DNA from 2 places in the Escherichia ruysiae genome. Region 2 is predicted to be linked to the other one. Evidence: predicted binding sites of a transcription regulator. Region 2 holds the regulator's gene; the other holds the start of a gene.
What was found. Region 2 encodes PurR, which represses purine synthesis genes. Its sites were predicted from a motif close to CANGCAAACGTTTGCNTG; they were not measured.
Positions count from the first base shown of each region.

Region 1: the regulator PurR is predicted to act here: its motif matches at 3,221-3,238, upstream of carA (glutamine-hydrolyzing carbamoyl-phosphate synthase small subunit).

Region 1 covers NZ_JAVIWS010000001.1:3,333,716-3,338,764, reverse strand. Annotated here, with positions in the region: gene carB (carbamoyl-phosphate synthase large subunit) at 1-1,835, opposite strand, end outside; gene carA (glutamine-hydrolyzing carbamoyl-phosphate synthase small subunit) at 1,853-3,001, opposite strand; gene dapB (4-hydroxy-tetrahydrodipicolinate reductase) at 3,458-4,279, opposite strand; gene rihC (ribonucleoside hydrolase RihC) at 4,446-5,049, opposite strand, start outside.
Region 2 covers NZ_JAVIWS010000001.1:244,197-249,245, forward strand. Annotated here, with positions in the region: gene punC (purine nucleoside transporter PunC) at 1-468, opposite strand, end outside; gene punR (DNA-binding transcriptional activator PunR) at 581-1,513, shown strand; gene purR (HTH-type transcriptional repressor PurR) at 1,510-2,535, opposite strand; gene cydH (cytochrome bd-I accessory subunit CydH) at 2,833-2,922, shown strand; gene RGV86_RS01345 (MFS transporter) at 3,088-4,257, shown strand; gene sodB (superoxide dismutase [Fe]) at 4,403-4,984, opposite strand.

The DNA.
Region 1 (5,049 bases), 3.1 Mb from region 2:
GTGTCGTAGTCGGTAGAGACAGTTTCCGGGTTACAGTTAACCATAATGGTTTCGTAACCGTCTTCGCGCAGCGCCAGCGAGGCGTGTACGCAGCAGTAGTCGAATTCGATCCCCTGACCGATACGGTTCGGGCCGCCGCCGAGCACCATGATTTTTTCACGGTCAGTAGACGGATTCGCTTCGCACTCTTCTTCATAAGTGGAGTACATGTAAGCGGTGTCGGTAGCAAACTCTGCCGCACAGGTATCCACACGTTTGTAGACCGGATGCAAATCATACTGGTCGCGCAGCTTGCGGATTTCCGCTTCACGCACGCCCGCCAGTTTTGCCAGACGCGCATCAGCAAAGCCTTTGCGTTTTAGCTGGCGCAGGAAGTCAGCGTTCAGGCCAGTGATGCCCACTTCTGCCACTTTCTCTTCCAGACGCACCAGCTCTTCAATTTGCACCAGGAACCAGCGATCAATGTTGGTCAGGTTGAAAACGCCGTCTACAGACAAGCCCGCACGGAAGGCATCGGCGATGTACCAGATACGCTCTGCGCCGGCATCTTTCAGTTCGCGGCGGATTTTTGTCAGGGCTTCCGGGTCATCGAGGCTCACTTTCGGGTCGAAGCCGGTCGCACCGACTTCCAGGCCGCGCAGGGCTTTTTGCAAGGATTCCTGCTGCGTGCGACCAATCGCCATCACTTCGCCAACCGATTTCATCTGGGTGGTCAGACGGTCGTTCGCACCAGCGAATTTCTCGAAGTTGAAGCGAGGAATTTTAGTAACCACGTAGTCGATGGACGGTTCGAAGGAAGCCGGAGTACGCCCGCCGGTGATGTCGTTCATCAGCTCGTCAAGGGTGTAACCCACCGCCAGTTTCGCCGCCACTTTGGCAATCGGGAAGCCGGTGGCTTTCGATGCCAGCGCCGAAGAACGCGACACACGCGGGTTCATTTCGATAACAATCAGGCGACCGTTTTTCGGGTTAACCGCAAACTGAACGTTGGAACCGCCAGTTTCAACGCCAATTTCACGCAGTACCGCCATCGAGGCGTTACGCATGATTTGATATTCTTTGTCGGTCAGCGTCTGGGCTGGCGCCACGGTGATGGAGTCACCGGTGTGGATGCCCATCGCATCGAAGTTTTCGATAGAGCAGACGATGATGCAGTTGTCGTTTTTATCACGCACCACTTCCATCTCGTACTCTTTCCAGCCGATCAGCGACTCATCAATCAGCAGCTCTTTGGTCGGGGAGAGATCCAGACCACGGGCGCAAATTTCTTCAAACTCTTCGCGGTTATAGGCGATACCGCCACCACTACCGCCCATAGTAAAGCTAGGTCGAATGATGCACGGGAAGCCAACTTCAGCGGCAACCGCCAGCGCCTCTTCCATAGTATGTGCGATACCAGAACGCGCGGTTTCGAGGCCGATTTTCTTCATCGCCACGTCGAAACGGCGGCGGTCTTCTGCTTTATCAATCGCGTCGGCGGTAGCACCAATCATAGTCACACCGAACTCTTCCAGCACGCCCTGACGCTCAAGCTCAAGCGCACAGTTCAGCGCCGTCTGACCGCCCATCGTTGGCAGCACCGCATCCGGACGCTCTTTTTCAATAATCTTACGTACCACTTCCCAGTGAATCGGCTCGATGTAGGTCGCATCAGCCATTTCCGGGTCGGTCATGATGGTCGCCGGGTTGGAGTTCACCAGAATGACGCGGTAACCCTCTTCGCGAAGGGCTTTACATGCTTGCGCGCCAGAGTAGTCAAACTCACACGCCTGACCGATAACAATCGGGCCCGCACCCAGAATCAGGATACTTTTTATATCTGTACGTTTTGGCATGGCTCTTTTACTCCTGATTACTTAGCGGTTTTACGGTACTGCTCAATTAACTCGATAAAGTGGTCGAACAACGGCGCTGCGTCGTGTGGACCAGGGCTGGCTTCAGGGTGCCCCTGGAAGCTGAACGCCGGTTTATCGGTGCGATGAATCCCTTGTAACGTACCGTCGAACAGGGATTTATGTGTAACACGCAGGTTTGCAGGTAATGTTGCTTCGTCCACCGCAAAACCGTGGTTCTGGGCGGTGATCATCACCACGTTTTTCTCAATATCTTTCACCGGATGGTTGCCGCCGTGGTGACCAAATTTCATTTTGATGGTCTTCGCCCCACTTGCCAGCGCCAGCAGCTGATGACCGAGGCAGATACCAAATACCGGGATGTCGGTTTCGAGGAATTTCTGGATGGCGGTAATGGCGTAATCGCACGGTGCCGGATCGCCAGGGCCGTTGGAGAGGAAGATACCGTCCGGATTCATTTTCAACACGTCTTCCGCAGAGGTTTGTGCCGGAACGATGGTCAGGCGACAGCCTCTGTCCACCAGCATCCGCAAGATGTTGCGCTTGGCACCGAAATCATAAGCCACGACGTGGAACGGCAGCTCGTCTTCTTTTTTCGCTTCTGGCAGGCCGCCGGTCAGCCTCCAACTCCCTTGTGTCCAGCTATAGGCCTCTGCGGTAGTCACTTCTTTTGCCAGATCCATACCATTGAGGCCAGGGAACGCGCGGGCTTTTTCTAATGCCAGCGCCGCATCCGGGTTGTCGCCCGCGATGATGCAGCCGTTCTGTGCGCCTTTCTCGCGCAGTAAACGCGTCAGCTTACGGGTATCGATATCGGCAATCGCTACGATGTTATGGCGCTTCAGGTAAGAAGAGAGGTCTTCGGTATTACGGAAGTTGCTGGCAATCAGCGGCAGGTCGCGAATCACCAGACCTTGTGCATGTACCTGAGAAGATTCTTCATCAGCGTCATTAGTGCCGACATTGCCAATATGGGGATAAGTAAGAGTAACGATTTGACGAGAATAGGAAGGATCAGTGAGGATTTCTTGATAACCGGTCATTGAAGTATTGAAAACGACTTCCCCAACCGCCGAACCTGTTGCCCCTATGGCCCGACCGTGAAACTGGGTTCCGTCTTCCAGAACCAATAGCGCTGACTTAATCAAAACACCCTCCAGAGAATATTCACTCACTTTATTTGCATATTAATTCACAATGATGCGATGAATCAATGCAAATCTGCTTACCGACGAATTTCTGGCAAACGGCGGCATTCTGGAGATATGGGCGCTAAAAGTCAACTCAATAGCGGGATTTATTATATAATTTTATGCCTCACATCTATTTTACAGGCACTAACCGACAAAAACACAATCTAACAAGGTCTGGAAAACGCTTGCGCAGCGAGAAGAATGTGTAAACAAAGAACACGAAGAAAAAAAGTGGACCAGATGGTCAAAATTTACATTAAAACAACAAAAGAAGAAGACAAAACATGTAATTTTTAGCACTTGAATAAAATTCAAAAACATAACACCAAAAATAAAAGGGCTTAAAATTAAAGCCCTTTATAATCAATAAATTAAATGTGTTATTTTTGCGTCATTACAAATGTTTTGTGGTTACAATTTATTGAGATTAAGCACATCTCTCATATCAAAAAGGCCACTTTCCTTGCCACTCAGCCACAATGCCGATCTTACTGCGCCGTTAGCAAATGTCATGCGGCTGGAAGCCTTATGAGTGATCTCCAGACGTTCGCCGATATCGGCAAACATGGCGGTATGTTCACCCACGATGTCTCCGGCACGTACAGTGGCAAAACCTATCGTTCCGGGAACGCGTTCACCGGTATGCCCTTCGCGGCTGTAAACGGCACAATCTTTCAGATCTTTATCCAACGCATGGGCAATCGCTTCCCCCATCGCCAGCGCAGTGCCTGACGGCGCATCGACTTTATGTCGATGATGCGCTTCGATAATTTCGATATCAGTGTAGTCACCCATGACCTGAGCCGCTTTCTCCAGCAACTTAAGCATGACGTTGACACCGACGCTAAAGTTGGCGGCAAAGACAATCGCAATATCTTTGGCAGCTTCACCAATCGCCTGTTTACCTGCGTCATCAAAACCCGTGGTGCCAATCACCATCCCTTTGCCATGTTGGCGGCAAAAAGCGAGATGGTTCAGCGTACCTTCCGGACGGGTAAAATCGATAAACACATCAAAATCATCTTTTACAACATCAAGGCTGCTTTGTACGATAATGCCGGTTTTTCCTGCTCCAGCCAGTTCGCCAGCATCGCTGCCCAGTAAAGAAGATCCTTCGCGTTCCAGCGCCGCGCCAAGCTGCACGCCCTCTAATGCCAGCGCCGCCTGAATCAACTGGCGGCCCATACGCCCCCCGGCTCCCGCGATGGCAACGCGGATGTTTGCATCATGCATAGCTATTCTCTTTTGTTAATTTGTATAGACCGTTTTCAGAGTAACCAGCGCATCGCTACGCCGCCAGCCAAAAACGCTGATAATTAGAAATTAATGATAAACAGGGAGGGATATCAGTGAAAGGCATGAGTCAGTGAATGACTACATGCTGATAACATGTGACAGGTTACGGCGCCAGCGCCAGCACCTCCGCCACCCACTGCTGGAAACCTTTCACGTCCAGATCCAGCGCAACCTGAACATTTGCCGGTTTATCCAGCCGACCGTCAATATCGACGACTGTCGTACCCGCAGTAAATTCACCTTGTGTTTCTACCGCCACAAAACACGGTTTGAGAGTGAACAAGTCCGGGCGAACCAGCCAGGCAATGGCACAGAGATCGTGCATTCGTAGGCCACTTTGCATACTGCCGCTGCGGTAGTGACTAAACAGTGCATGAAGCATTTTTCCGGTGCGATTCAATTCCGGTAGTGTGATGAGATATTCGGGAGTGAGCATCGCCTGATTGGTGACGTCCAGGCCACACATCACAATCTCCAGTCCGCTCTGGAAGACCTGGGCCGCCGCTTCAGGATCAATCGCAATATTAAACTCGGCATTCGGCGTGAAATTGCCACGACCGGCAGAACCGCCCATGATCACCAGACGACGAATATGCGGTTTGCATTCCGGGCACTGCGAAAGTAATAGCGCGATATTCGTCAACGGCCCGATCGCCACCAGGGTAACGGGTTCAGGCGCGCACATTAGCGCATCACGAATCGCCAGA
Region 2 (5,049 bases):
ATGAACCAGCAGCCAGCTACCTAAAAGAGGAGCAAGGGCAGGAGAGAGTCCCACCAATGGCATGATCGTGGCGAAAATACGATTCACTTTTTGTGAAGGATAGTAATCCGTCACCAACGCCTGCCAGATAACTGCGGCGGCACAGACACCAACCGCTTGCACAAACCGTAATACCAGCAGAGTGATGGCGTTATCCACCCATAACATCCCCAGACTACCTAATGCAAAAATTGTCAGGCCGATTAATAACACCGGTTTACGACCATAACGGTCGGAGAGCGGCCCCCACAGAAGTTGGGCTGCGGCAAAACCGGCAAGGAACAGACTAAGGCTGGCACTGACAGCAGACGCAGGCGTTTGCAAATCGGCCTGAATGGCGGCGAAAGCGGGCAGATACATATCGGTTGCCAGAAAACCGAGTACGCTCAAACCCGCCAGCCAGACTAAAAATCTTTTCCCAGGTTGCATGTATATTCTCTAAATTTCTCAGTTAAACACCGTCGCAAAGTGTAGGGAGTGAAATTCCTGTTGTGAAACGGTAATATTTGATGACTGGTTTCAAAAATTTTGCAGGCAAACTATGTGGTCTGAGTATTCTCTCGAAGTGGTTGATGCGGTAGCGCGTAATGGCAGTTTTAGTGCTGCGGCTCAGGAGTTACATCGCGTTCCTTCAGCGGTCAGCTATACCGTGCGTCAGCTGGAAGAGTGGCTGGCGGTGCCGCTTTTTGAACGGCGTCATCGTGATGTGGAACTGACCGCTGCCGGGGCGTGGTTTCTCAAAGAAGGGCGCTCTGTTGTCAAAAAAATGCAGATCACTCGCCAGCAATGTCAGCAGATTGCGAACGGCTGGCGCGGTCAGTTAGCCATTGCGGTGGATAATATCGTCAGGCCAGAACGTACACGGCAGATGATCGTTGATTTCTATCGCCATTTTGATGACGTTGAACTTCTGGTATTTCAGGAAGTATTTAACGGTGTCTGGGATGCGCTTTCCGACGGGCGCGTGGAACTGGCGATTGGCGCGACACGAGCGATTCCGGTGGGCGGTCGTTACGCCTTCCGTGATATGGGGATGTTGAGCTGGAGTTGTGTTGTTGCCCGTCATCATCCGCTTGCGTCAATGAATGGGCCATTCAGCGATGATACGTTGCGCAACTGGCCATCGCTGGTGCGCGAAGACACCTCGCGGACGCTACCAAAACGTATTACCTGGCTGCTGGATAACCAAAAGCGCCTTGTTGTACCGGACTGGGAATCATCGGCAACGTGTATTTCGGCTGGGTTATGCATCGGTATGGTGCCGACACATTTCGCCAAACCGTGGCTTAATGAGGGGAAGTGGGTAGCACTAGAACTGGAAAATCCATTCCCTGATTCAGCATGTTGTCTGACCTGGCAGCAGAATGATATGTCGCCTGCTTTAACCTGGTTGCTTGAGTATCTCGGCGATAGTGAGACGCTGAATAAGGAGTGGCTGCGGGAGCCGGAAGAGACTCCCGCAACGGGTGATTAACGACGATAGTCGCGGAACGGGCCATCAGCCACGGAGCGACGTTCAATCAACCGTGGATGAACTTCAATTGACTGCGGTTCTTCGCGTTTGTTGACGATACGATCCAACAGCATATTGAACGCCGTTTCACCCAGCGAATCTTTTGGCTGATGGATAGTGGTCAGTGCCGGGGTAAAGTAGCGAGCGTTGCGCACGTTATCATAACCGATCAGCGAAACATCCTGCGGGACGCGCAGCCCCATTTCATCAGCGGCACAGAGTGCGCCCATTGCCATAATATCGCCGCCACAGAAGACAGCGGTAGGTCTGTGTGGTTGCGACAGGATTTGCTGCATGGCGCGATAACCTGATTCAGGCTCAAAGTCACCTTGCACAATCCAGTTTTCCGGCACTTTGATCATGGCTTCTTCCATCGCTTTCATAAAGCCCGCCAAACGACCTGCACCGGTGTTACGCTCCAGAGGACCAGGAATAACGCCAATTTCGCGGTGACCGCGTTCAATCAGATAGCGCCCGGCCATGTAACCGCCTTCAAAAGCGTTATCGATAACCGCATCGGTAAAGTCTGCTTTTGCTTCACCCCAGTCCATCACCACCATCGGGATATGGCGATACTCTTCCAGCATCGCCAGCAACGGTTCCGGATACTCCGAACACATCACCAGCAGGCCATCGACGCGTTTTTGCGCCATCATCGACAGATAAGCCCGCTGTTTCTCAAGATTGTTCCACGCATTGCCCAGAATCAGCGTGTAGCCTTTCTGGAAGCAATTTTTTTCTACCGCTTCAATGATTTCGGCGAAATAGGCCGCTTCGCTGCTGGTCGCCAGCAAACCGATAGACTTGGTGTGGTTAACCTTCAGGCTACGCGCCACCGCGCTAGGGGAGTAGTGTAATTCTTTGATCGCTGCCCACACAGCATTGCGCGTTTCTTCAGCGACGAAACGTGTTTTGTTGATTACGTGTGACACAGTTGTAGTGGAAACGTTTGCTCGTTTCGCTACATCTTTTATTGTTGCCATTCCATTTCACTCCAGACCCTAACTTCAGCTCCTGCAAAATCGCAAGGTAAACGTTTGCCTTTACACACCTTACGCACAACAAAAGTGTTGCGGTACGCCGGGAAAATGACACAGAGCGTCAGGAAGGGGTCAATGGCCAGTACGCAAATAATGTAAGCGTGGAATTTTGGCCGATCTTGATGAAAAGGGGAAGTAGTAAAAACACTTATCATTATAAATGACGGGAGATTTTTTCATCACAGTATGTAAAAATGCGTAATATCACTTTTTGTGGGGTAATAAAAAGGAGAAAACTTGATGAGCACCGACCTTAAATTTTCACTGGTAACAACCATTATCGTTCTTGGTTTGATCGTGGCCGTGGGTTTGACTGCCGCGCTACACTGATTTCCCCTCGAGGGAGCGCGTTCTCCCTCACATCTCCTTCCTCTTTGTTAGCAAAATGGCAAAAGTGTTTTCTCTTTTTGTTATTTTCATTCTTTTGTGATTGATGTCATGCTTTCGCCACTTTGATGAACATCGCGTGATGACGCGAAGAGGTGGAGATTAGGCATGAAAATTAACTATCCGTTGCTGGCGCTGGCAATTGGCGCATTTGGTATCGGGACAACGGAATTCTCGCCAATGGGCTTGTTGCCCGTTATTGCGCGTGGTGTGGATGTCTCGATTCCCGCTGCCGGAATGTTAATCAGCGCCTATGCGGTTGGCGTGATGGTTGGCGCGCCATTGATGACGCTTCTGCTTTCTCATCGTGCCCGCCGTAGTGCGCTGATTTTCCTGATGGCGATTTTCACGCTCGGTAACGTACTTTCTGCCATCGCACCGGACTATATGACGCTGATGCTTTCACGCATTTTAACCAGCCTGAATCACGGGGCGTTTTTTGGTCTGGGGTCTGTCGTGGCAGCAAGCGTGGTGCCAAAACATAAACAGGCCAGCGCAGTTGCAACTATGTTTATGGGCTTAACACTGGCGAATATCGGTGGCGTTCCGGCGGCAACCTGGCTTGGGGAAACTATTGGCTGGCGTATGTCATTTCTGGCAACGGCGGGGCTGGGTGTGATTTCAATGGTGAGCCTGTTCTTCTCTTTACCTAAAGGTGGCGCAGGGGCGCGGCCTGACGTGAAAAAAGAGCTGGCGGTACTGTTGCGTCCACAGGTGCTGTCTGCATTGCTGACGACGGTGCTGGGCGCTGGCGCAATGTTCACCCTCTACACCTATATTTCTCCGGTACTGCAAAGTATCACTCACGCAACGCCGGTGTTCGTCACTGCAATGCTGGTGCTGATTGGTGTCGGATTCTCTATCGGTAACTTTCTCGGCGGCAAACTTGCAGATCGTTCAGTTAACGGCACGTTGAAAGGCTTTTTGCTGCTGCTGATGGTGATTATGCTCGCGATCCCGTTCCTGGCGCGAAATGAGTTTGGCGCGGCTATTAGCATGGTGGTGTGGGGCGCTGCAACCTTTGCGGTTGTACCACCGTTGCAGATGCGTGTAATGCGCGTTGCCAGCGAAGCGCCGGGTTTGTCTTCATCAGTAAATATTGGTGCCTTTAACCTTGGAAATGCGCTGGGTGCCGCAGCCGGTGGTGCAGTGATTTCCGGTGGTCTGGGATACAGTTTTGTGCCGGTGATGGGGGCGATTGTCGCGGGGCTGGCATTGTTGCTGGTATTTATGTCAGCCAGAAAACAACCTGAAGCAGTTTGCGTTGCCAACAGCTAATAAACAAAAACGCAGAAGGATAACCTTCTGCGTTACAGTTTGCAGGCAAAGTGCGATTTATCTTGCCGGATGTGGTGTTAATGCCTCATCCGCGTAGGCCTGATAAGCGTAGCGCATCAGGCAATGCTGCATTTGCCATCAGTGATTATGCGGCGAGATTTTTTGCTACGAATTCCCAGTTTACCAGCGCCCAGAAGTGCTCCAGATAACCCGGACGTGCATTGCGATAGTCGATGTAATAAGCGTGTTCCCAGACATCAACGGTCAGCAGTGGAGTCGCATCGGTGGTCAGCGGAGTACCTGCGTTAGAAGTGGAAACGATAGCCAGTTTGCCATCGCTGTTTTTCACCAGCCAGGTCCAGCCAGAACCAAAGTTTTTGATCGCAGCATCAGTAAACTGAGCTTTGAAATCGGCAAAGCTGCCAAAAGAAGCGGCGATAGCTTCAGCCAGTTCACCCGTCGGTTCGCCACCCGCGTTTGGCGCCAGGCAGTTCCAGTAGAAAGTGTGGTTCCAGACCTGAGCGGCGTTATTGAATACACCACCTTCAGAGCTGCGAATAATCTCTTCCAGTGATTTACCTTCAAACGCAGTACCTTTGATCAGGTTGTTCAGGTTAGTGACATAAGTCTGATGATGTTTGCCGTAGTGATACTCGATAGTTTCCGCAGAAATGTGCGGTGCCAGAGCATCTTTAGCATATGGTAGTGCAGGTAATTCAAATGACATTGCTACTCTCCTTTATTATTAATTGGCATACGTACAATAGCCTTATTGTGCGTATGGATAGGGTA